DNA from 2 places in the Flintibacter sp. genome. Region 2 is predicted to be linked to the other one. Evidence: riboswitches for the same ligand, from Rfam matches in the RefSeq annotation. Region 2 holds a riboswitch; the other holds the start of a gene.
The links. A riboswitch is a leader RNA that binds a small molecule or an ion and turns the genes downstream of it on or off. The one in region 2 is predicted to bind thiamine pyrophosphate.
Positions count from the first base shown of each region.

Region 1: linked by a shared signal. The riboswitch ahead of ACLTXB_RS04395 (HAD family hydrolase) and the one ahead of ACLTXB_RS06860 (energy-coupled thiamine transporter ThiT) in region 2 are both predicted to bind thiamine pyrophosphate.

Region 1 covers NZ_JBKVXZ010000007.1:9,236-20,377, forward strand. The annotation lists gene ACLTXB_RS04370 (HAMP domain-containing sensor histidine kinase) at 1-562, shown strand, start outside; gene ACLTXB_RS04375 (ABC transporter ATP-binding protein) at 684-1,490, shown strand; gene ACLTXB_RS04380 (ABC transporter permease) at 1,494-2,822, shown strand; gene ACLTXB_RS04385 (DUF378 domain-containing protein) at 2,900-3,103, opposite strand; gene cdd (cytidine deaminase) at 3,184-3,579, opposite strand; TPP riboswitch at 3,709-3,813, shown strand; gene ACLTXB_RS04395 (HAD family hydrolase) at 3,874-4,536, shown strand; gene thiD (bifunctional hydroxymethylpyrimidine kinase/phosphomethylpyrimidine kinase) at 4,648-5,448, shown strand; gene ACLTXB_RS04405 (energy-coupled thiamine transporter ThiT) at 5,441-6,049, shown strand; gene ACLTXB_RS04410 (TenA family protein) at 6,046-6,717, shown strand; gene ACLTXB_RS04415 (hypothetical protein) at 6,770-8,020, opposite strand; gene ACLTXB_RS04420 (YwqG family protein) at 8,032-8,880, opposite strand; gene ACLTXB_RS04425 (complex I 24 kDa subunit family protein) at 9,365-9,859, shown strand; gene ACLTXB_RS04430 (NADH-ubiquinone oxidoreductase-F iron-sulfur binding region domain-containing protein) at 9,846-11,142, shown strand, end outside.
Region 2 covers NZ_JBKVXZ010000013.1:19,656-30,797, reverse strand. The annotation lists gene asnS (asparagine--tRNA ligase) at 1-996, shown strand, start outside; tRNA gene ACLTXB_RS06900 (tRNA-Arg) at 1,122-1,198, opposite strand; gene ACLTXB_RS06895 (LytTR family DNA-binding domain-containing protein) at 1,366-1,827, shown strand; gene ACLTXB_RS06890 (DUF3021 family protein) at 1,824-2,612, shown strand; gene ACLTXB_RS06885 (hypothetical protein) at 2,650-3,111, shown strand; gene thiE (thiamine phosphate synthase) at 3,175-3,807, opposite strand; gene thiM (hydroxyethylthiazole kinase) at 3,813-4,628, opposite strand; partial or broken gene thiW (energy coupling factor transporter S component ThiW) at 4,823-5,344, opposite strand; TPP riboswitch at 5,648-5,750, opposite strand; gene ACLTXB_RS06865 (HAD-IIB family hydrolase) at 5,847-6,653, opposite strand; gene ACLTXB_RS06860 (energy-coupled thiamine transporter ThiT) at 6,685-7,290, opposite strand; TPP riboswitch at 7,367-7,485, opposite strand; gene ACLTXB_RS06855 (deoxycytidylate deaminase) at 7,541-8,026, opposite strand; gene ACLTXB_RS06850 (hypothetical protein) at 8,244-8,639, shown strand; gene ACLTXB_RS06845 (NAD(P)/FAD-dependent oxidoreductase) at 8,791-10,191, shown strand; gene ACLTXB_RS06840 (hypothetical protein) at 10,266-10,526, opposite strand; gene mnmE (tRNA uridine-5-carboxymethylaminomethyl(34) synthesis GTPase MnmE) at 10,550-11,142, shown strand, end outside.

The DNA.
Region 1 (11,142 bases), on a different contig from region 2:
GGCGGAGGCTCTCACCGAGCTGGTCAACGCCTTCCATGAGTACAGTAAGGTGGAGCACCCGGAGTTTATCCTCCACCCCGAGCGCACCGACCTGTGCGAATTTTTGCGGGAATATCTGGCCGTGAAGTACGAGGAGATCGATCTGGCGGGGTTCTCTCTGGAGATCTCCATCCCAGAACGTGCCATCTTCTGCCAGCTGGACCCCCTCCAGTTCCGCCGGGTACTGGACAACCTGCTCTCCAACGCTCTGCGGCATAACCGTCTGGGAACCGTGCTGTTTTTAGATGTGGATGTAGAAAAGTCCTTCGCCTTGGTACGGGTGGCGGACAACGGCTCCGGCATTCCTCCCGAGCGCATTCCTTATATCTTTGAGCCCTTTGTAGTGGGCAGCGACGCCCGCTCCGGCACCGGAAGCGGCCTTGGACTGGCCATCACGCGGCGCATTATGGAAAAGCATGGAGGCACCATAAGCCTCACTCCTCATCCCGCACCCGGCCGCAGCACCGAATTTGTCCTGCGCCTGCCTATTGACTCACAGCTTCCCCCTCAAGAGGAATCATGATTCAAAAAGAACAAACTTTCAGCCTTGGTTGAAAGTTTGTTCTTTTCTTTACGAATTTTAACGCCGGACAAATGGGTGCTAAAGCTTGCCGGAGTATCATCCATAACAGAAAGGAGGCCGAATGATGGATGGATCTAATCTGCGCAGCCAGCCTGTGATTGAAGTCAGAGACCTCTGGAAGGAATACCCCGCAGGAGACGAAACTGTGGTGGCTCTCCGGGATATCACCTTGAATATTCACCGGGGAGAGATCTGCTGTATCTTCGGTCCCTCCGGCTCCGGAAAGAGCACCCTGCTCAATCAGCTCTCTGGGCTGGAAAAGCCCACCCGGGGCGAGGTACTGATCGGCGGCGTCCCCATCTCTCGTCTGAGCGAGACACAGCTTACGAATTTCCGTCAGCGGCATCTGGGATTTGTCTTTCAATCCTATAACCTTCTGCCCAACCTGACGGCCACAGAAAATGTAGCTCTCCCGCTGATGTTCCGTGGGGTACCTAAGCCCCAGCGGGAGCAGGCAGCCAGAGAGCTTCTTGCCCGAGTGGGCCTGAGCCATCGGCTTAACCACTTTCCCAGCCAGATGTCCGGCGGCCAGCAACAGCGCGTGGGCATTGCCCGGGCCTTTATCTCCCGGCCTGACATCGTCTTTGCCGATGAGCCCACAGGAAACCTGGACTCAAAAGCCACCTTCCAGGTCATGGATATGATCTGTTCCTTCGCCCGGGATTTCCACCAGACTGTCATTCTGGTCTCCCACGACCCGGAGATGGCCTCTTACGCGCATCATATCGTTACCCTGCTGGACGGCGGGATTATTCGGGAGCAGCATATGGAAAAGGAGAGGGGATTGTATGAATCAAATACCATTTCAGATCCGGTTTTGTTTGTTGAGCCATTCCGCCGCCTGCATTACCGGAATGCGGGGAATTAACCGGTGAGACGGCAAGACCTGTTCCACCTGTGCGCCCAGAATCTGCTCCGCAAAAAAACACGCACCTTTCTTACCGCCCTGGGCGTGCTGATCGGATGCTGCTCCATTGTCATCACCGTATCCCTGGGTGTAGGCATGAAAGAGACTCAGGAAAAAGCCCTGTCAGAGCTGGGAGACTTGACGATCATCACCGTAAATCCCCCGCAAAACAGCCAAACAGGCGCACTGGACGACCATCTGCTTCAACAGCTGCGGGAGATCAGCGGAGTAAAAGCAGTCACGCCGAAATTTACTCTGGACATTGACTCCGTTACCCTGTCCGCCGGACCCGATCACCGCTATGTGGCCCAATGGACCAACATCGTAGCTATGGACGTCAGCGTCATGGAAACCATGGGCTACCGCTTTTTGGAAGGCTCCCCCGCCACAAAGCCCGGCGATGCTATCATCGGGCAGTACATGGCCTATAATTTGAAAGATACCTTACGCCCCGAGGGGGACGATATGGTCAACCGCTTTGACGGCGACTGGGATGGATTCGGCAATCAGATTTCTGTCCCCGCCCCCTACCTGGATCCCATCGGCCAGGAATTTACCTTGGAAGTGAAAACCCGTGCTGGGGTATTTTCTATGCCGCTGCATCCGGTGGGTGTGATAAAAGAGGACTACTCCAAGGGCAACGAGACCGTTGACGGCGTTATGATCTCCCTGGATGACCTGCGCCGCCTCCTGGGACAGGCCGACCATGATATTCCCATCTCCTATGACAGCATTTTAGTCAAGACCTCCAGCATCAGCCAGGTCTCGGGAGTAGAGGGTAAGATCAACGCTATGGGATATCCCACCGAATCCATGGAGAGCGTACGCAAGCCCTTAGAAAAAGAAGCCCAGCATAGACAGATGACACTGGGCAGCTTGGGTGCCATCTCGCTGTTTGTGGCCGCGCTGGGCATTATCAATACCATGATCATGTCTATCTCCGAGCGCACTCGGGAGATCGGAATCATGAAATCTCTGGGCTGCCCGGTCTCCGACATCCGGATCATGTTTTTGGCTGAAGCTGGTGCCATCGGCTTTATAGGCGGTGTATCTGCCTGTGTCATCAGTGTTATTATCTCGGTGGCTGTTAACTTCATATCCATGGGGCCCAGCTTAGACCATCTCATTCCTGCTCTGCTTGGCGGAGAGGATGTGGCAAGGATTTCGGTGATCCCACCGTGGCTTCTGCTCTTTGCCGTCCTTTTCTCTGTTCTCATTGGCTTGGGCGCAGGCTGCTATCCGGCCAACAAGGCGGTACGCATCTCCGTTTTGGAGGCCATCAAAAGCGAGTAGATAGCCAAATAAAATTACACTCTCTATAAAAACAGGAAGGCAGTCCGAAACGGACTGCCTTCCTGTTTTTGTGAGAGTCAGTGGTTTTTATCTGTGTCCCGAAACAGCAGGGTAATACACCACAGCGCCGACAGGCCCACCACGGTGTAGATCACCCGGCTGATCAGTCCATCAGACCCACCGCCGACAAAGGCCACCAGATCAAACTGAAACAGTCCCACGCTGCCCCAGTTCAGCCCGCCGATAATCAGCAGGGCCAAAGCGATCTTGTCCATGATCACGTCAGATTACCTCCTCGGATTGGGTTCCGGGGATAGCATTTCCAGGCCGGAGAAAAACTATGCACGGACAACACGCAATTTCATTTTAACGATGCCGGTCCAAATCCCATGGGAAGCAGTTCCCATAAGCCTGCCTGCTGAAACTGGCCATGCTGATTGACCGCCAGCACCCGAAGTTTTGGCGCAAATTCATACAGCATCTGCCGGCAGGCGCCGCAGGGCCAGCAAAAATCCTCTCCGCTGCCCGCAATAGCCAGTGTGGTCCAGCCGGTGGTCCGTCCCTCACTTACCGCCTTCACCAGGGCGGTACGCTCCGCGCACAGAGTGGAACCGTAGGCCGCATTTTCCACATTGCAACCGGTAAACACCGTTCCGTCCTCGCATAAGAGAGCCGCGCCCACTGCAAAATGAGAATAGGGTGCATAAGAAAATTTCCGCATCTCCAAGGCTCGCTGCACCAGTTCCTGATCGGTCATGTTCCTGCCTCCTTCTCCCGCGCTCGGGCGGGCGTCTGTTCTCTTCTAGCATACCCCAGCAGAAAAAAACTTGCAATCTTCTTTTCCCGTGCTATAATATTTTCCAGCGGACCGCCGACAGCGGTCCACTGCAATCAAAAAGGGAGCTCGCAAACGGGCTGAGAGGAAGCTGTGCGCTTCGACCTGTGACCTGATTTGGGTAATGCCAACGTAGGGAGATTATGGTATGCGTACGCCGCGGGATTGTCTCTCTCGAGAGATACCCGGGGTGATTTTGTTTTTGGAGGCACTTCTATGGCCCACTTTCTTCCCCAGGCAGCCATTTTTGATCTGGACGGCACCCTTACCGACTCCATGTACGTCTGGGACCACATTCCGGAGGAGTTGGTACGCCGGTTTGGCGGCCATCCCGCTCCCGATCTGTCCCACACGCTGCGCGCGATGAGTTCTCCTCAGGCCATCGACTACCTGATCCGCACCTACCATCTCCCCGCTTCCTCCCAGCAGCTCATGGAGGCCATGGAGGACTTGGCAGACCGGGAATACCGGGACCGGGTTCCTTTGAAGCAAGGCGTTCGCCCTCTTCTGGAGCGGCTGCACCAACTTGGTGTGCCCTGCGCCGTGGCCACCGCAAGCCAGGTTCATCAGACCAGGCAGGCTCTGGAGCGGCTGGGCGTCTGGCCCTTCTTCTCCTTTGTGCTGAGCGCGACCCAGTACGGTCCCAAGACCCGCCCGGACCTCTATCTGGAGGCCGCCAGGCAGCTGGGAGCTGCTCCACAGTACACCCTGGTCTTTGAGGATGCCCTTCACGCCGCCCAGACCGCCGTTCAGGCTGGTTTTCAGGTGGTGGGCGTGTATGACGCTTTTTCTGCTGAGGACCAGCCTGCGCTGAAGGAAATCTGCCGCTGGCATCTGAAACAGCTGGACGATCCGTCCTTTCTCGCCCAGCTGGGCTAAATCTGTTTCCCCCAGGTTCTTAGGAAGAACCGTTTATGCGGCGAATTGGGGGCACCACCTTTCGTCGCACTATAAAACTTCAATGCGTCAAAACAGAAAGGAGTCTTAACTATGAAAACCGCATTGACGATCGCTGGAAGCGATTCCAGCGGAGGCGCCGGGATCCAAGCCGATATCAAGACCATGACGGCCAATGGCGTATATGCCATGAGCGCTGTCACCGCCCTGACGGCCCAGAACACCACCGGCGTTTACGGCATCCTGGAGTCCACCCCTGAGTTCCTTGCCAACCAATTGGACTGTGTCTTCACGGACATCTTCCCTGACGCAGTCAAAACCGGGATGGTCTCCTCCACCGCCCTGATCCAGGTCATCGCGGACAAGCTCAAACAGTATGGGGCAAAAAACATTGTGGTAGACCCGGTGATGGTGGCCACCAGCGGCTCCCGCCTTATTTCCGAGGAGGCGGTGGAGGCCCTGAAGGAACAGCTGCTTCCTCTGGCTACCCTTCTTACCCCCAACATCCCCGAGGCCCAGGTCCTCTCCGGCATGACCATTACCACCGCAGAGGATATGGAGCGGGCCGCCCAGGCCATCAGCGAGACCTACGGCTGCGCCGTACTGTGTAAGGGAGGCCATCAGATCCACGATGCAGATGACCTTCTCTGGCGGGATGGCCAGAGCACCTGGTTCCGTGGCCGCCGCATTGATAACCCCAATACCCACGGCACCGGCTGTACGCTCTCCAGCGCCATCGCCTCCAACCTGGCCAAAGGCTATGACCTGACCCAGGCTGTGGAGCGCTCCAAGGCCTACATCTCCGGCGCTCTGGCAGCCATGCTGGATCTGGGCGCAGGCAGCGGCCCCATGGACCACCTGTTTGCTCTGCGGGGGGAGTTCGTGGATGACTAACCTGATCGTTGCAGCCTTTACCCTCTGCTATTTTGCCGTTACTCTGTTTTTGTGCCGCGGGATGCGTCTGTCTGCCCGGGATATCTGTCTTGCCGGCCTGATGTCGGCGGCTACCCTGGTGCTGCGCTGTTTCCTGATCACCCTGCCCAACGGCAGCCACATTAGTCTGGGCGCCATGCTGCCCATCCTTCTGCTCTCCCTTCTGGTCAACGCCAGGGTGGCCTTCTGCGCTGGATGGGTCACCGGCCTGCTGGCCATGCTTCTGCTGCCTGACTGGCAGCCGGTACACTGGGCCCAGCCTTTTGTGGAACAGCTTATCTGCTTCTCCGCTTTGGGCTATGCCAGTGTCTTTGGAACCGACCGGCGCTGGAAAATTATCCTGGGCACCACACTGGCGGTTGCCCTCAGCGTGACCAGTCATATTATGGCCGGTGCGGTTTTCTTTGCCCAGTACGCCTGGGACGGCTACGGCCCCTGGGCATACAGCATCGTGGCTAATCTGTCGGGCCACGGCACAGAGGGTCTGCTTACCATTATTCTTGTCTCCGTGCTGCCTGTGCGGCGGCTGGAGAAATCCATTAAGGCAGGTGTACCGCAATGACATTCACGCAGGAACTGATCGAGAAAAACTTGTCTGTGTGGCAGCAATGCCTGGACTCCCCCTTTCTTCAGCAGCTTGGAGCAGGAACCTTGGATGAAGCCTGTTTCAAGGGCTATATTGTGGATGACAGCCTCTACCTCCGGGAATATGCCAAAGTATTTGCCTGGGGCATGACCAAAGCCGAGGATTTGGAGGCTATCCGAACCTACTATTCCCTGCTCTCCTTTGTCAACGAAGGGGAGGGCGCTACCCGGCTGGTCTACCTCAAGCGCTACGGCTTGGATGACGCCCCCATCCAGCACCTGCCGCAGCGTCCGGAAAATCTGGCCTACACCGACTGTATGGTAAAGGCCGCCCGGGATGGCCAGGGCGCCCCGGAGTGCATGATGGCCTGTCTGCCCTGCATGGTCAGCTATCAGTGGATCTTCCAGCGGCTGCTACAGCAGTATCCCAATGTCCGGCAGACCCCCTTCTGGCCTCTGGTTCGGGACTACACCAGTGATGCCTATGAGCAGGCCTGCCAAAGCTGGCTGGCGTATACGGACCGGATCTGTCAGGATCTGGACACGGAACGCAAGGCCCAGTGCAGTGAGATCTTCCGGGAATGTTCCCTCCATGAACTGCACTTCTGGGAAATGAGCTTACAGCCCCGCACTGATCTTCCCTGATGTTCTTCTCAGTCTAAAAAACAAGCCCCTGCCGATGGCAGGGGCTTGTTTTTTATTTCAAAATGGTCATCCGCTCCAGGCGGTCATAGATATCCTCCCGGTGTTCCGGGTGGAGATAGGTGATGGTAATAACAAACAGCGTATCTCCCGCCACCGCTTCACAGGACACGCGGTAGAGCAAATCGTCGTCTTTCTTCTTGGGGGGCATCTCCTTCCAGCCCCAATGGGCTTGTCCGCCCTCCAGCTGCTTGGTGCGGACATCCTGCAGCTGGGCCATGTCCATCGCAAACTGTGCCGATCCCATCCTGCTGCGCAGCGCAGTGAAATGCCAAATGGGGCTCTCGCTCTCCTCATCCCGCCAGATCGCTCCAGCGCTGTCCATACCACCGTTGGACCACTCGTAGTGGTACAAACCGGGCAGAGGCACCACAAGCTTGTCGTAGGGCTGCAAAACCTCTCCTCTGCGGTAACCGATGGGATAAAGTTCCTCCATCTCAGGCACATCTTCCGGCATGCTGGGGGTACGGTCGTCCAAAATGCAAAGTTCGCGGTAATCCGCCACCGGCTGGGGCAGCGACGGGTCCATGGCGGCGGAGCGCTCCAGGGTATCCAGAATATCGGCATTAATCTGCCGGTCCTGGTAGCTGCGGTCGGAGGGTGCAAAGCAGCAGTCCTCCCACAGCTGTTTCAGCGCCCGGTTGCGCAGATACAGGGCATTCATCCCCGGCTGATCCCACAAAAACAGGTACTGCGCCAGCTCCTCCAGCGCCCCCTTCTCCAGCTTTTCCTTTAACCACGCCACTGGGAACCGTCCCAGAGGCGTTGCAATGGTGTCGGGCACCACCTCTGGCCGGTACTGATCCACTTCCCAGAAGAGGTATCCCATCTCTCCCGGCGCGGTCTTTTCCAGCACCTGGCTCACCTGCTCTTCCAGCCAGGGGAGAAACCACTCCCGGCGCAGAGCCCCAAAATCCCGGTCCTGCTGGTAGTCCGAACGGTCCTGAACGTTCCACTCCTTGATTCCAAGGCCTCCCAGCTCCTCCAGCAGCTCCAGGGCCGCCTTATGAAAGCCGGGACCGACGGGGGTGGTGTTGCACCCACACCGCAGATTCCACTGGCCAAACAGTCCCTTCTCCTTGGTCCAGGCAAAGTCCAGATAACCTCGGGGACACACAACGATACGCATGCCCTCTTCCCACACGCCCAGGCGCAGGTTTCGCTGCTTGACCAGACGCTGGACCGCTTTCACCAAAGTATCCTTGCTGCGGATTTTTCCCGTGCAGGTGATATCAATATTGCCCATGCTCGTCCTCCTCAGCAACACTGCTGGATCAGCCAAACCCGGTCAAACCGGCGCTGGACCAGATCCTCCCGGCGGATGTAGAAGTAGATTCGGCCGCAGTCGCCGAACATCAGCTCGAAGTCTCCGTTTTCCACGGTGTCAAGCTGGAAGAGCAGCTGCCACTCCCGGACGCTGGGAGTACGCAGGGCGCTGCGCTCCTCCATGGGAATATTCTCCCAGCTTCCTCCCAGATAGTATCCCCGGCTAATGAGTTCACATTGCAGGGCCATATTGTTCTGAATGATGTCCGGCCAGCCCAGCAGCTGGGAGCGGTTTGCCGGGTAGTCCATCCCCAGCTCCCGCCGGGCCTGGTCAAAGATACGGTAGTCGTTGGCGGTCCAGGGGTACTCCAGGGCAGGACAGGCATCCTGAAAATCCGGAGCATCTGCCGCCCCGGACAGCTCCGCCGCCAGTTCCGGCAGGCGGAACTCCTCCTCCAGCTCTGCCGGGAATTCCGCCGGAGCCAGGTTGCCCTTAAACCAGAATACCTGGGCACACCCCTGGTCCTTGGGATCATAACCCCAGCGCTGAGACCCCAGCTCATAGAAAAAGGAGAGTACACCCTCATGGGGCAGCAGTCCTTCCTTGTCCAGAGCGGCCAGCTGAGCACAGTCAAACTGGGCCAAAAAGGCCAGAGGCCGCTCCTTCACCTGGTCATCCTCCGGGGTATTGGTTTCAAATACCGGCCAGACGAAATCTGCCGGCACATCGGGCCGGCCGCCGAACTTGCTGGCACCAACGGCAAGCTGCTCGCTGTGAGAAACAAACCGGGTATCGATCCGGCTGCGGTAGAGTTGAGGCAAGATGTTTTTCCAATCCATTGCGGTGTTCCTTTCCGGGGGCCTCCCCCCTGTCAAAACGCTTGATATCATCCTACCACAACTCCTGTACTTTGGTCAAATATTACAGCACCATCTCACCTCACTCCTGATACCCGCCTCTCGCCTCTCCACCCTGTTTCCTTATTTTTACTTTCACTTTTCTCCGATTTTGCCCTTTTTTCCTCTTTCCTTGTCCCGTTTGGCCGGGACAAATTTTCTTGAAAGAAAGAAACTTTCAGACTTTTTCCCTCCCCTGCACCAGTCCTCTTTTTGACATATCATCCTGCCTTTCCAATTGGAACGGAGAGAGAAAAATGCCGCCAAATTTGCATTATTTCTTCAATATTGAATTTTTCCCTGCATTTTCCCATTCCATCTTTTCGTTATTATCACCAATAGATTTCCATTCTTTCATCCTTTATTATGTATAATATGTGGGGAAACTGCGCTTCTCAGCGCTTAACGGAAAGAAGAGGTGTAAACAATGTCCAACGGTATCTCATTGGCCCGCGTGGAGGAGATCATCAACTCCTACGGCTGCCAGCGCCACCAGTTGATCGCCATCATGCAGGACGTACAGGCCGAGTTTAAATATCTTAGCCCCCAGGTCCTGGAACTGATCGCACAGAAGCTGAACATCGGCGTGGCAAAGGTGTACAGCGTGGCCACATTCTACGAAAACTTCTCCCTGGAAGCCAAGGGAAAGTACATTATCAAGGTATGTGACGGCACCGCCTGTCACGTGCGGAAATCTCAGCCCATCTATAACGCCATCCGGGAGTATCTGGAGCTGGAGGATAAGCAGAAGACCTCTGCCGATGGACTGTTTACCCTGGAGACGGTGGCCTGCTTGGGCGCCTGCGGACTGGCTCCCGTAGTCACCGTCAACGATCAGGTCCACTCCAAAATGAGCCCCGAACTGGCCATTGACCTGTTGGAGTCCCTGCGAAAGGAGGAGGCCGCCCATGAACGCAGCTAAATTGACCCGTGACCAGTTGAAGGTCCGACAGATGAAGGCCAAGCGGGCACTGGAAGCACAGCGCCGCCAGGTTCTCATCTGCGCCGGTACCGGCTGTATCGCCGGCGGCTCTCTGAATATCTACGACAAATTGAAAGAGGAGTGCCAGCGCCGGGGACTGAACGTCCATGTGGGCCTTCTCCGGGAGGACGAAACCCCTGAGACCAAGTCCGACGACATCAACCTCAAGCGCAGCGGCTGCCACGGCTTCTGCGAGATGGGTCCCCTGCTCCAGATCGAGCCCGACGGCATTCTCTACACCCACGTACAGGTGGAGGACTGCGACGACATCATCGAGCAGACTCTGCTGCGGGGCAAGGTAATTCCCCGGCTGCTCTACCAGCTGGACGGAGTGACCTATGAGAAACATGAGGACATCCCCTTCTATCATAAGCAGCACCGCATCGTGCTGGAAAACTGCGGCACCACCGACGCGGAGGATATTGACGAATATCTGGCCAAGGATGGCTACTCTGCCTTTGAAAAGGCTCTGTTTGAGATGACCGACGAGGCCATCTGCAAGGAAATTCTGGATTCCGGCCTGCGTGGCCGAGGCGGCGGCGGCTTCCCCGCCGGACGCAAGTGGGAGAGCGTGCGTCAGCAGCCCAAGGGCAAGAAGTACGTGGTGTGCAACGGCGACGAGGGTGACCCTGGCGCCTTTATGGACCGCTCCATCATGGAGGGCAATCCCCACTCCATCATCGAGGGCATGCTCATCGCCGGTGTGGCGGCGGGCAGTGACGAGGGCTACATCTACGTCCGCGCCGAGTATCCCTTGGCCGTGTCCCGTCTGCGCAACGCCATCGCCCGCGCGGAGGAGCTGGGCCTGCTGGGCGACCACATTTTAGGCACTGACTTCTCCTTCCACCTCCATGTAAACCGGGGTGCAGGCGCCTTCGTCTGCGGCGAGGGCAGCGCCCTCACCGCCTCCATCGAGGGCAACCGCGGTATGCCCCGTGTAAAGCCTCCCCGTACCGTGGAGCACGGCCTGTGGGCCCAGCCTACGGTTCTCAACAACGTGGAGACCTTCTCCACCGTTCCTCTCATCATCCGCAACGGCTCCAAGTGGTACCGCTCCATCGGCACCGAGAAGAGCCCAGGCACCAAGGCCTTCGCCCTCACCGGCAATGTGGTGAACACCGGCCTCATCGAGGTCCCCATGGGCACCACCCTACGGGAGGTCATCTTTGACATCGGCGGCGGCATCAAGGACGGTAAGAAATTCAAAGCCGTCCAGATCGGCG
Region 2 (11,142 bases):
GCCGCCTTCCGGGTACGCTCCGCCACGGCCCACGCCATCCACTGCTTCTTCCAGGATCAGGGCTTTGTCTACGTCCACACCCCCATCATCACCGCCAGCGACTGCGAGGGCGCCGGTGAGATGTTCCAGGTGACCACTCTGGACCTGGAGAACGTGCCCAAGAACGAGGACGGCACCGTGGACTACTCCAAGGACTTCTTCGGCAAGCGAGCCAACCTCACCGTGTCCGGCCAGCTCAACTGTGAGAACTTCGCCATGGCCTTCGGCAACGTATACACCTTCGGCCCCACCTTCCGCGCCGAGAAGTCCAACACCCAGCGCCACGCCGCCGAGTTCTGGATGATCGAGCCCGAGATGGCCTTTGCCGACCTGAACGACTACATGGACAACGCCGAGGCCATGATCAAGTATGTCATCCGCTATGTGCTAGACAAGTGCCCCGATGAGATCAACTTCTTCAACTCCTTCGTGGATAAGGGCCTCAAGGAGCGCCTGGAGCACGTGGCCTCCTCCGATTTCGCCCGGGTGAGCTACACCGACGCGGTGAAGATTCTGGAGGAAAACAACGACAAGTTTGACTTCAAGGTCTACTGGGGCTGCGATCTGCAGACTGAGCACGAGCGTTACCTCACCGAGCAGGTGTACAAGCGCCCTGTGTTTGTCACCGACTACCCCAAGGAGATCAAGGCCTTCTATATGCGCCAGAACGACGACGGCAAGACCGTGGCCGCCGCCGACTGCCTGGTGCCCGGCATCGGCGAGCTCATCGGCGGCTCTCAGCGTGAGGAGCGCCTGGAGCTGCTGGAGAACCGTATCCAGGAGCTGGGCATGGATCCCAAGGACTACTGGTGGTACTGCGACCTGCGGCGCTACGGCTCCTGCCGCCACGCTGGCTACGGCCTGGGCTTCGAGCGTATGGTGATGTACCTCACCGGCGTGAACAACATCCGCGACGTGGAGCTGCATCCCAGAACCTGGGGCAACGCCGAATTCTAATAAAACATATCAAGGCCCCTGGCATGCTGCTGTTTCTTGCAGCTCCACGTCGGGGGCTTTTTTATGTGTATTGTATTTTGCATCATCAATAAAAATCCCGGAAATCGATCGATTTCCGGGATTTTTGGCACGCCAGAAGGGAATCGAACCCCCAGCCTCGCCCTTAGGAGGGGCGCGCTCTATCCTATTGAGCTACTGGCGCATATTCAGTTTGGCGATACAGCCCCTCTATTGTAGCCCACCGCCGGAAAACTGTCAACGGGAAAGCTGTCCCGCTCCGTTTGTCCTGTGCTGACGGCCATTCGTCCAAAATCGGTAGACGGAGAAGAAGCTCTCGTCTATACTAAAGCCAAGAAAGGGGGCGAAGGGATGCAGGTGGAAGTGAAACTGGACCCGGAGCGCAAGGAGATCGGGATCGTGGTGCTGGCGCCCGCTCCCTCGCCGGAGCTGGACGAGCTGGTGCGGCGGCTGGAGTCGGAACAGCTCTCCCCCCTGCGGGGCTGGCAGGAGGACACCATGACCCTGCTGCCCCAGAGCCAGGTAGTGCGCTGCTACGCCCAGGACAAGCGGGTATATGCCACGGTGGACGGCGGGGCGGTCTATCTGCTGCGGGAGCGGCTGTATGAGCTGGAAGAGCAGCTGGACCGGGGAAAATTTGTGCGCATCTCCAACGGAGAGATCATCAATCTGGACAAGGTAACGGCGGTGGATCTGTCCCTCACCGGCACCATCCGTATGCCCCTGGGAGAGGCAGGATACGCCTATGTATCCCGGCGATATGTGAAGAAAATCAAAGAGGCCTTACGGCTGGAGAGGAGGCGGACACGATGAAACAAGAGACACGGATGCTTCTGGTGCACATCCTTTTGGGTAGTGCACTGGGACTGTTGGTGGGGATCATCTGGATTCCCTACGTGATACACAGCCGGGAGAGCTCATTTCTGGCGGTATTGGCCTGTGTAGGACTGGGCGCCATGGCGGGACTGGCCACCCAGCCCTTTGCGGACAGCGGCCGTGCGCTGCTGCTCCATTCTATGGGCCATTTTGTATGCACCGCCGCCTTTTTTGCCCTGTTGGTAGTAGAGCTGAACATGGCCAAGGACATACGCGGCGTGCTGTTCTGGGAAAGCCTGCTGCTTTTGCTGTACCTGCTCATCTGGCTGGGCCACTGGACGGGGTGGTATTTGGAGGTAGCTCAGCTGCGGGAGCTGCTGGGCCTGGACCCTGGCCCCACTCCCCTCAAGTGGCGGGAGACGCTGCCCTATCTGCCCTTTGTCCTTTTGCTGTGCACCGCCCTTCCGCTGGGGCTGCGCGGGATCGAGCGGGCGGCGGGAGTTGACTTCCCCGCCCTCACCGGGCTCGTATATCCCTACCTCATTTTGCCAGTAGCCAGTCTGTGCGTGGGGCTGTCCCTGGGCAAGCGCCAGGGGGTATGTCCCCTGTTCCCCATTGCCTGCTTTGTGTGCTATCTGCCTATGGTATACCTGCTGTTTAACGAAAGCGCCCTGTTTCATTGCTTTATGACCGCCATTCCCGCTCTGGCAGGCAATATTCTGGGTGCGCTGTGGCGTGAAAGCCACACAAAACGCAACACTGGGAAGGAGGACCTTCCATGAAGAAGGAAGTGCGCCTGTACAACGTGCTCTTTCCCGTGTGGCTTCTCTGGCTTTTCCCCAGATCTTTTTGATCGTCGCCCCCGCCAACCTGCTGGTGGACTGCCTAGTGCTCACCCTGGCTCTGATGGGCCTGAAGCACAAAAACAAGTGGGCAGTGGTAAAAAAACTGGGGTTGAAATTCTGGTGGTGGGGCTTTGTCGCCGATTTTATTGGGATGGTACTCCTGCTGCCAGGGGTCTTACTCCCCTTCTTTTTCCCTCATGCGTCCTGGGCTGACGACATAAGCGCTTCCATTTGTGCCAACGCCTTCCTTCACCCCGTAGCGTTTCTTTGGATGCTGGCGGGTGTAGCCCTGGCCGGGGTGTGCATCTATCGTTTTGACAAGCGGGCCATGAAGGAGTGCGAGCTGCTCACCCAGCGGGAAAAGCATGTGGTAGCTCTCACCATGGCCATCGTCACCGCCCCCTGGCTGTTCTTTATCCCCCTGTACTGGTACTGAGGCAGAAGGCTTTATCCACATAGAAAAATCCGGACCTGGTTTTAAAAACCAGGTCCGGATTTTTTATTTCAGGATGGCGTCCAGCTTTTCCCGCAGACGGTGGGCCGCCTGCTCGGGGTCCTGGGCCTTGACGATGGCCCGCACCACCGCGCCGCCCTGAGCGCCGCTGCCGGTGAGGATGTCCACGTTGCTCTCATCCAGGCCGCCGATGCCCACCACGCCGATGGGCACCGCCTTGACGATATCCTTTAAGGTGTCTATGGAGGTGAGGACGGTGTTCACCTTGGTCTCGGTGGGAAACAGCGCTCCCACGCCCAGGTAGTCCGCCCCCTGCTCATAGGCCTCCAGAGCCTGGGGCACCGTCTTGGCGGTAGCACCCACGATCTTGTCCGGACCCATGAGCTGCCGGGCCGCCCAAACAGGCAGGTCGGTCTGGCCCACGTGGATGCCCGCCGCGCCGCAGGCCAGGGCTACGTCCACCCGGTCGTCGATGATGAGGGGCACCCCCGCGGGGTCGGTGATCTCCTTCACCGCCTGGGCCAGGCGCAGGTACTCCCGGCCGCCCCGGTTCTTCTCCCGCAGCTGCAGGAGGGTCACGCCGCCCCGGCAGGCCTTCTCCACCATGTCCAAAAACCGCTTCTCATCGTAGTAGCCGCTGTCCGTCACCAAGTACAGCTTCAAATCCACAGGGTTCATATGTTTCATCCTTTCTCAAAGGGGCGTACCGCCGCCTCATGGTCCAATTCTTCCGGGATGAGGGTATAGGCCGCGTCCAACAGAGCGGCGCGCAGACTTCCCGGCCCACGGGCCTCTCGGGCTGCCCGCTCTCCGCAGATGCCCAGCATGGCGGCGGCGGCCACCGCCGCTTCCTCCGGCTCCCCTACTGCCAAAAAGGCGGCGGTGAGCACGTTGAGCATGCACCCCGTCCCGGTAAGGCGGCTCATTATGCTGTGGCCGTTGCGGATCTCCCAGCGCCGCCCGTCGGGAGCAAACACCCCGTCTACCGGCCCCGAGGCCAGCAGCACCGCTCCCTGGCGGCGGCTGAACTCCCGCAGGGCGGAAAGGGTCTGCCCCTCCAGCCGGTCGCTGCCGTCCGCGTCCACCCCAGACATGCCCTGGCGGGCGCCGGAGAGGCACAACAGCTCCGACAGGTTCCCCTTGGCCACCTGAGGCTGAATCTTGGCAAGGTAGTCCTGGGCATAACGCCGGCGCAGGCTACTGCACCCCACGCCCACACAGTCCAGCACCATAGGCACCCCCGCCTCCCGGGCTGCCTGCCCGGCCAGCACCATGGACTCCATGCGCACGTCGGTGATGTTACCCAGGTTCACCGCCAGAGCGGCGGCGGTGGCGGTGATCTCAGCCACCTCCCCGGGGTGCTCGGCCATGATGGGCCGTCCCCCTGCCGCCAGGATCAGGTTGGCGCAGTCGTTGATGGAGATGGGGTTTGTGATGCAGTGGATGAGGGGCCGGCGGCTGCGCAGGGCCTCCAGCAGCGCTCCCAGGGACTGACTCATGCGTTGACGCTCTCCTTTCGGTGGGAGAAATAGTAGTAGGCGGCCACGGCCACGAACAGAGCCAGCACCACCCAGGGCATGGCCATGGCAGCGCCGGTGGCCTTCAGCACGTTCTTTACCAGCACCAGCACCGCCAGGTAGGCAATGATGCCCAGGAAGACGATGCCCATGCTGTCCCCGGCCACGGTGACCGGGCGGTCAAACACCTTGGCCCCCAGCTCCTGCTGCATTTTCAGCAGCATGCCGTTTTTGGCCAGCTTCTTGAGCAGCAGGAAGGCCACGCTGCCGCCGATGAGGGTACCGGCAATGAAGGAGGGCACATAGTACACCCAAGTGAGGCCGGTGTAGCCCCACCACAGGGTCATCACCGGGTAGGAGGCCACCGCGCCGATGATGCCGGTGCCCACCACCTCACCGATGACGGCGAAGATGAGCCGTCCGCCGCTGAGGCGGTACAAAATGCCCGACAGGGCCGCGCCAAACACCGCTCCGGTGAGGGCCAGAGGGGGAATGCCCATCAGGCTCATGCGGATGACGCCGATGGTGCAGGCGCACACGAAGGAGTACACCGGACCCAGCAGCACCGCACACACGATGTTGATAAGGTGGGCGGTGGGGCACATGCCCTCCACACGGAGGATGGGCGAGATGACCACGCCCACGGCCACCAGCATGGCCAGCACCACCAGGCGCAGAAGAGAGGGGTTGCGTTTCATAAAAAAGACTCCTTTTCCCAAAAGCTTCCGCGGAAAAGGAGTGGGATCCCACATGGACAGCCCTCCCCCACGCCGGTCTCCCAGCGCCGCGGAGCCCCCGCCCGGGCAAACTACCGGGTCGGGTCGGTCGAAGCTTACTGGCTTCCTCTCATGCCGGAACACGGCCTCCCATCGCTGTCCAGTTGTATACGAAAGCAGGACACAGGCCCAGGGCGCTCCCCCTCGGCCTGCCGCCTTTGGCAGTCCTTCCTCGCACTCCGGCCGAAAAAAACAAAAGAGGCGTGCCGCAGGCACGCCCGGACGCACAACAGCACGTCCACATCCCTACGGCGGCATGATCCGCATCAGGTTTCTGGGTCGAAGCCGAACTTCCTCTCAGCGCTCACGCGCTCCCCATTGTATTTTCCGTCCGAAGAATGTCCCGGCCTTAGCTGGGACGGGTTTATTATCCACCCCCCGCCCCTCTTTGTCAATCCCCATTTGAAGGTCGGGGAGGTGATGCTCAATATTTCCGGTCCAGGATCTCCACGATGTCGCCGATAACGCCCTCGTCGCAGTGGCACAGCAGCTTGGCGCCCCAGTCCTTGACCTCCTGAGCGCAGTTGGCCGGCGCGAAGGGGATGGCGGACAGGGCCATCATGGGGATATCGTTCTGGTTGTCCCCCACGCAGTAGAGGTTGTCCCGCTCCACCCCCAGCATATCGATGAGCCGCTGCACCATGCCGCCTTTATTGCATCCCCGGCGGGTGACCTCCAGGTAGTAGCGGTTAGAGAAAATGGCCTCGTACCGCTCCGGACAGTGCTCCTCCAGCCAGGCGCGGGCGCGCAGCAGCTGGTCGTACTCCTGCTGGACAATAACCTTGTTCCAGGGGGTGGGCATATCGGCAATGGGCGCCACCGTGTAGTCGGTGCCCACCTTGCGCATGTGGCCGTAGGTGACGTAGTTGGGGCGGTAGACATAGATGTCCTCCCCGTGGTAGGCCTCCATTCCCAGAGAGGGGATGGCGTCCATCAGGGCCTGGAAGTCCTGGGGCGCCCGGGGGTCCAGCTGGGTCTCCACCAGCATGGTATCGGTGTGGAAATCGTAGATGGCCGAGCCGTTGGACAGCACCACCGGGGCGTTGATGGGCGCTAAGTGGACGTAGGGGGCAAAGGTGGTGTAGGCTCGCCCGGTGGCCACGGTAAACCGTCCCCCCTCCCGCAGCCAGTAGTTGATGGCTGCCAGATTGCGGGGCGGCACCCGGTGATGGGAATCATATAAGGTATCATCAAAGTCGCTGACCAGCAGCAGGCCGTCAAATTTACCCATGGGGGCCTCTCTTTCTTCGCCCCCGAAGGGGTCAGTTCAGGTCCTGGCCCTGGTAATACTTCTTCAGCGGGCCGTAGGACAGCGCCGCCACCAGGGAGGTAATGATAATTTCCGGGATCATATAGCTGGCGTTGTAGGCAATGGACCAGATGGGCGCGGCCCAGCCCAGCTCATTGGGCCACAGCACCTCCCAAACCACCACGCCGGAGACATAGTGGCAGCCAAGGCGCACCAAAAAGGTGAGCACGATGCCCAGCACCAGCTCCAGACGGGGATTGCCCAGCCGGCCCTTGAACATTCCGGCCAGTCCGATGACCGAGAATGCCAGCACGTAGTCAAACAAAATGATCAGAATCGCGGTGGGCACACTGTCGGCGTACTGCACGTTCTGGATGCCCAGCACCATCTGCAGAAGGCTGTACACAAAGGCGGCAAACACGCCCCACTTGCAGCCGTACCGCCAGGACAGCACCACCAAGGGCAGCATGGAGCACACAGTGATACCGCCCCCCAGCGCCCAGGGTCCCTGGAAGGGGAACATACTCAGCACCGTGGCGATGGCCAGCATCATGGCGCTCTCTACCAGGCGGCGCAGCCGGATGGACTGGGCGCGCCGGGTCACAGCAGTGGAATTCATACTCGTTTCCTCCTAAAAAATGTTGTACCGCAACACATCCAAGCGGGTGCAGTGCGGTACGAAAGAAACGACATGAGTCCACATTCCGTTCACTTCCTACGCCGGCATTACCCGGATCAGGTTTAAGGGACCGAAGGCGGCCTATTCGCCTTTGCATCTCAGCCGGAAAAGCTTCCAGCGCCCCTGTGCTCGATTGTTATGCGGTCATCTTTATTGTACCCGCCCCGGCAGGGGCTGTCAAGGTGGAGCCTTACTTATGCTGCTCCGGCAGGGAGTCGTCCTCCCGCACCCAGTCCTCCACATGGACCACGCTGTAATCCCGGTCGGTGTTGCGGATGACCACCCGCTGGATGCCCGCGTTGATGATGAGTCGGCGGCACATGGAGCAGGAGGTGGCGTCGTGGAGGAGCTCCCCGGTCTTGGCCTCCCGGCCCGCCAGGTACAGGGTGGCGCCCAGGGTGTCCCGCCGGGCGGCCGAGATGATGGCGTTCATCTCCGCGTGGACCGAGCGGCACAGCTCATAGCGCTCGCCGCTGGGCACGTTCATGGCCTCCCGGGTGCAGTAGCCCAGGTCCATGCAGTTCTTCCGGCCACGGGGCGCGCCGTTATAGCCGGTGGAGACGATCTCGTCGTTTTTGACGATGATGGCTCCATAGCACCGCCGCATACAGGTGGACCGCTCCAACACGGTCTCGGCGATATCCAGGTAATAGTTCTCTTTGTCGATGCGCTTCATACAGCGGTCCTCCCAGTTCATTTGGGAAAAGTATACCCTATTTTGTCCCCTGGCGCAAGACAAATGCCCCGGTTTCTGTTGTTCTGCCAGGAACAATTCACACTTTGTTTACGATTGCTTCCTTGACGAGTTCATACTCTCGCGCTATCATATTTTCAAGATATTTCAAGAGAAAAAACCGCCCTCGCGCCTGTTTTCTCTACTTAGGAGGCTGCCTATGATCCGCAACGCCATCCAGCGTTTTATGTACGGCCGCTACGGGACCGACCAGCTCAATCTGGCTCTGCTGGGCTTATACCTGGTCCTGTATCTGGTTTCCGCCCTCACCCGGTGGGGGGTGCTGTACTGGCTGTCCCTGGCGGTGCTTTTCCTTCTCCTGTTTCGTACCCTCTCCCGCAACGCCGCCCGCCGCCGGGCTGAAAACGCAAAGTTTCTCCAGGTGGCCGGCCCCGTGATCCGCTGGCTGCGCTTTCAGCGCACGGCACACAGAGACAAGGAACACCGCTACTTCAAATGCCCCAACTGCGGCCAACAGCTGCGGGTCCCCCGGGGCAAGGGAAAAATCACCGTCACCTGCCGCAGCTGCGGCGCCAGCTTTGAGGAGCGAAGCTGAATTCTCCCCCGTCAGGCCGCCTTTGGGCGGCCTTTTTCGTGCCTTTTCACCGGATTTCCCATTTTGTTTTTTTGAAAAGTATGTTATACTGTATTCTGTATGAACGGGGCTTTTTGCCGCCGAAACAGAAGAAAATGTAAGGAGAACTTCCATGAATGCCATGTATGACGTAGTGATCCTGGGCTGCGGCGAGGCGGGCATCTTTGCCGCCTACGAGCTGGCCCACAGCCGTCCCGACCTGAAGGTGCTGGCCCTGGACCAGGGCCGGGATATCTACCACCGCAGCTGCCCCATTGTGGCGGGCAAGGTCCGCGAATGCATCCACTGTGCCGTATGCGACACCATGTGCGGCTTTGGCGGCGCAGGCGCTTTCTCCGACGGAAAGTTCAACTTTACCACCCAGTTCGGCGGCTGGCTCACCGACTTTATGGACCCCAAGGTGGTCATGGACCTCATCGACTACGTGGACTCCATCAACGTCGCCCACGGGGCCACCACCCAGGTTTTCTCCACCCAGAGCGACGAGGCCAAGGCTCTGGCCCGAAAGGCCCTGGGCTATGACCTGCACCTGCTTCAGGCCCGGTGCAAGCACCTGGGCACCGAGAACAACCTGCGCATCCTCCAGAATATCTATGAGGGACTCAAGGACATGCTGGAGTTCCGCTTCAACACCGCGGTGGAGCACATCTCCCAGGCCGACGGCGGCTTCTGCCTGACTCTGGCCGGTGGGGAGGAAGTCACCTGCAAGCGGCTTATCGCCGCCCCCGGCCGCTCGGGCGCCGAGTGGTTCTCCAACCAGTGCAAGCAGCTGGGGCTGGAGCTGCTCAACAACCAGGTGGACATCGGCGTGCGGGTGGAGCTGCCCGCCACCGTCTTTGAGCACATCACCGACGTGGTCTACGAGTCCAAGCTGGTCTACCGCACCAAGCAGTACGGCGACCAGGTGCGCACCTTCTGCATGAACCCCTACGGCCACGTGGTGGCTGAGAACGTGGAGGGCATCAACACCGTCAACGGCCACTCCTACTCCGATCCCAAGCTGCGCAGCGAGAACACCAACTTCGCCCTGCTGGTGTCCAACCGCTTCACCTCCCCCTTCAACGAGCCCTACCGCTACGGCAAGCACATCGCCTCCCTCAGCAACATGCTGGCCGGCGGCGTGCTGGTGCAGCGCTTCGGCGATCTGGTCAGCGGCATCCGCACCAACGAGCACCGCATGAGCAAGTCCTTCGTCCACCCCACCCTCACCGCCGCCGTGCCCGGCGACCTGTCCCTGGCCCTGCCCAAGCGGCAGCTGGACGACATCATCGAGATGATCTACGTGCTGGACAAGATCGCTCCGGGTACCGCCAACCACGACACCCTGCTCTACGGTGCCGAGGTCAAGTTCTACTCCGCCCGTCTGGCTCTCTCCCCCGAGCTGGAGACCGCCCTGCCCGGCTTCTTCGCCGCCGGCGACGGCGCGGGCGTCACCCGCGGTCTGGCCCAGGCCGGAGCCTCCGGCGTGCAGGCCGCCCGGGCGGTGCTGCGCCGCATCCAGGAGGAAGTTTAAACACTCACCTGCCGCCGCGGGTCATCCCGCGGCGGCATTCCTGCATTTTGGGCAGACGCTCCGGCGGAGTTTTCTTACCCCTTCCCCTGCACCGCCAAATCCTCTATCCAAATCCACAAATTTTTTCGACCGCCGGTTTTATCTCCCCCATTTCCTTGCGGGGCAAGGGTTTTCCACACAATCCACAAAGTTTTCCACAGGTTGTTATGTGAACAGAAACATTGGATTTTTACCGAAAATCCAGGTAAAATCCGTGTCAAGTCTTTTTTTCGCGGAAAAATCCACAAATCCGATTTTTGCAGGAACTGCCCGCCATCCCGGCGGTTTTCCACCATTCTTTGAGAAGGGAGCCTTCCCCATGAAACAAGACACCATTGCCGCTATGGCTACCCCCGCCGTCTCATCGGCCATCGGTATTCTGCGCCTGTCCGGTCCCCGGGCGGTGGAGACGGCCTCGGCCTGCTTCCGGCCCGCCGCGGGCAACCGTTTGGAGGACCACCCGGCCCACAAGCTGGTTTACGGCAGCCTGCTGGACGCCCAGGGGGAGGTCATCGACCAGGTACTGTGCACTTACAGCCGGGGACCGGGCAGCTACACCGGGGAAGACACGGCGGAGCTGCAGTGCCACGGCTCCCCCATGGTGCTCACCCTGGCTCTGGAGGCCCTGTTTGCCCAGGGAGCCCGTCAGGCAGGGCCCGGCGAGTTTACCCAGCGGGCCTTTCTCAACGGGCGGCTGGACCTGGCTCAGGCGGAGGCCGTGGCCGATCTGCTGGACGCCCGGAGCCGGGAGGGCGCCCGCCACGCCGCCGGGCGGCTGTCCGGCGCATTAAGCCGCCGGGTAGGTCAGATCTACTCCGCTCTGGTGGACGTTATGGCCCACTTCCACGCTGTGCTGGACTACCCCGATGAGGACATCGACCCCTTCACCCTCACCAAGCTGGAGGACGACCT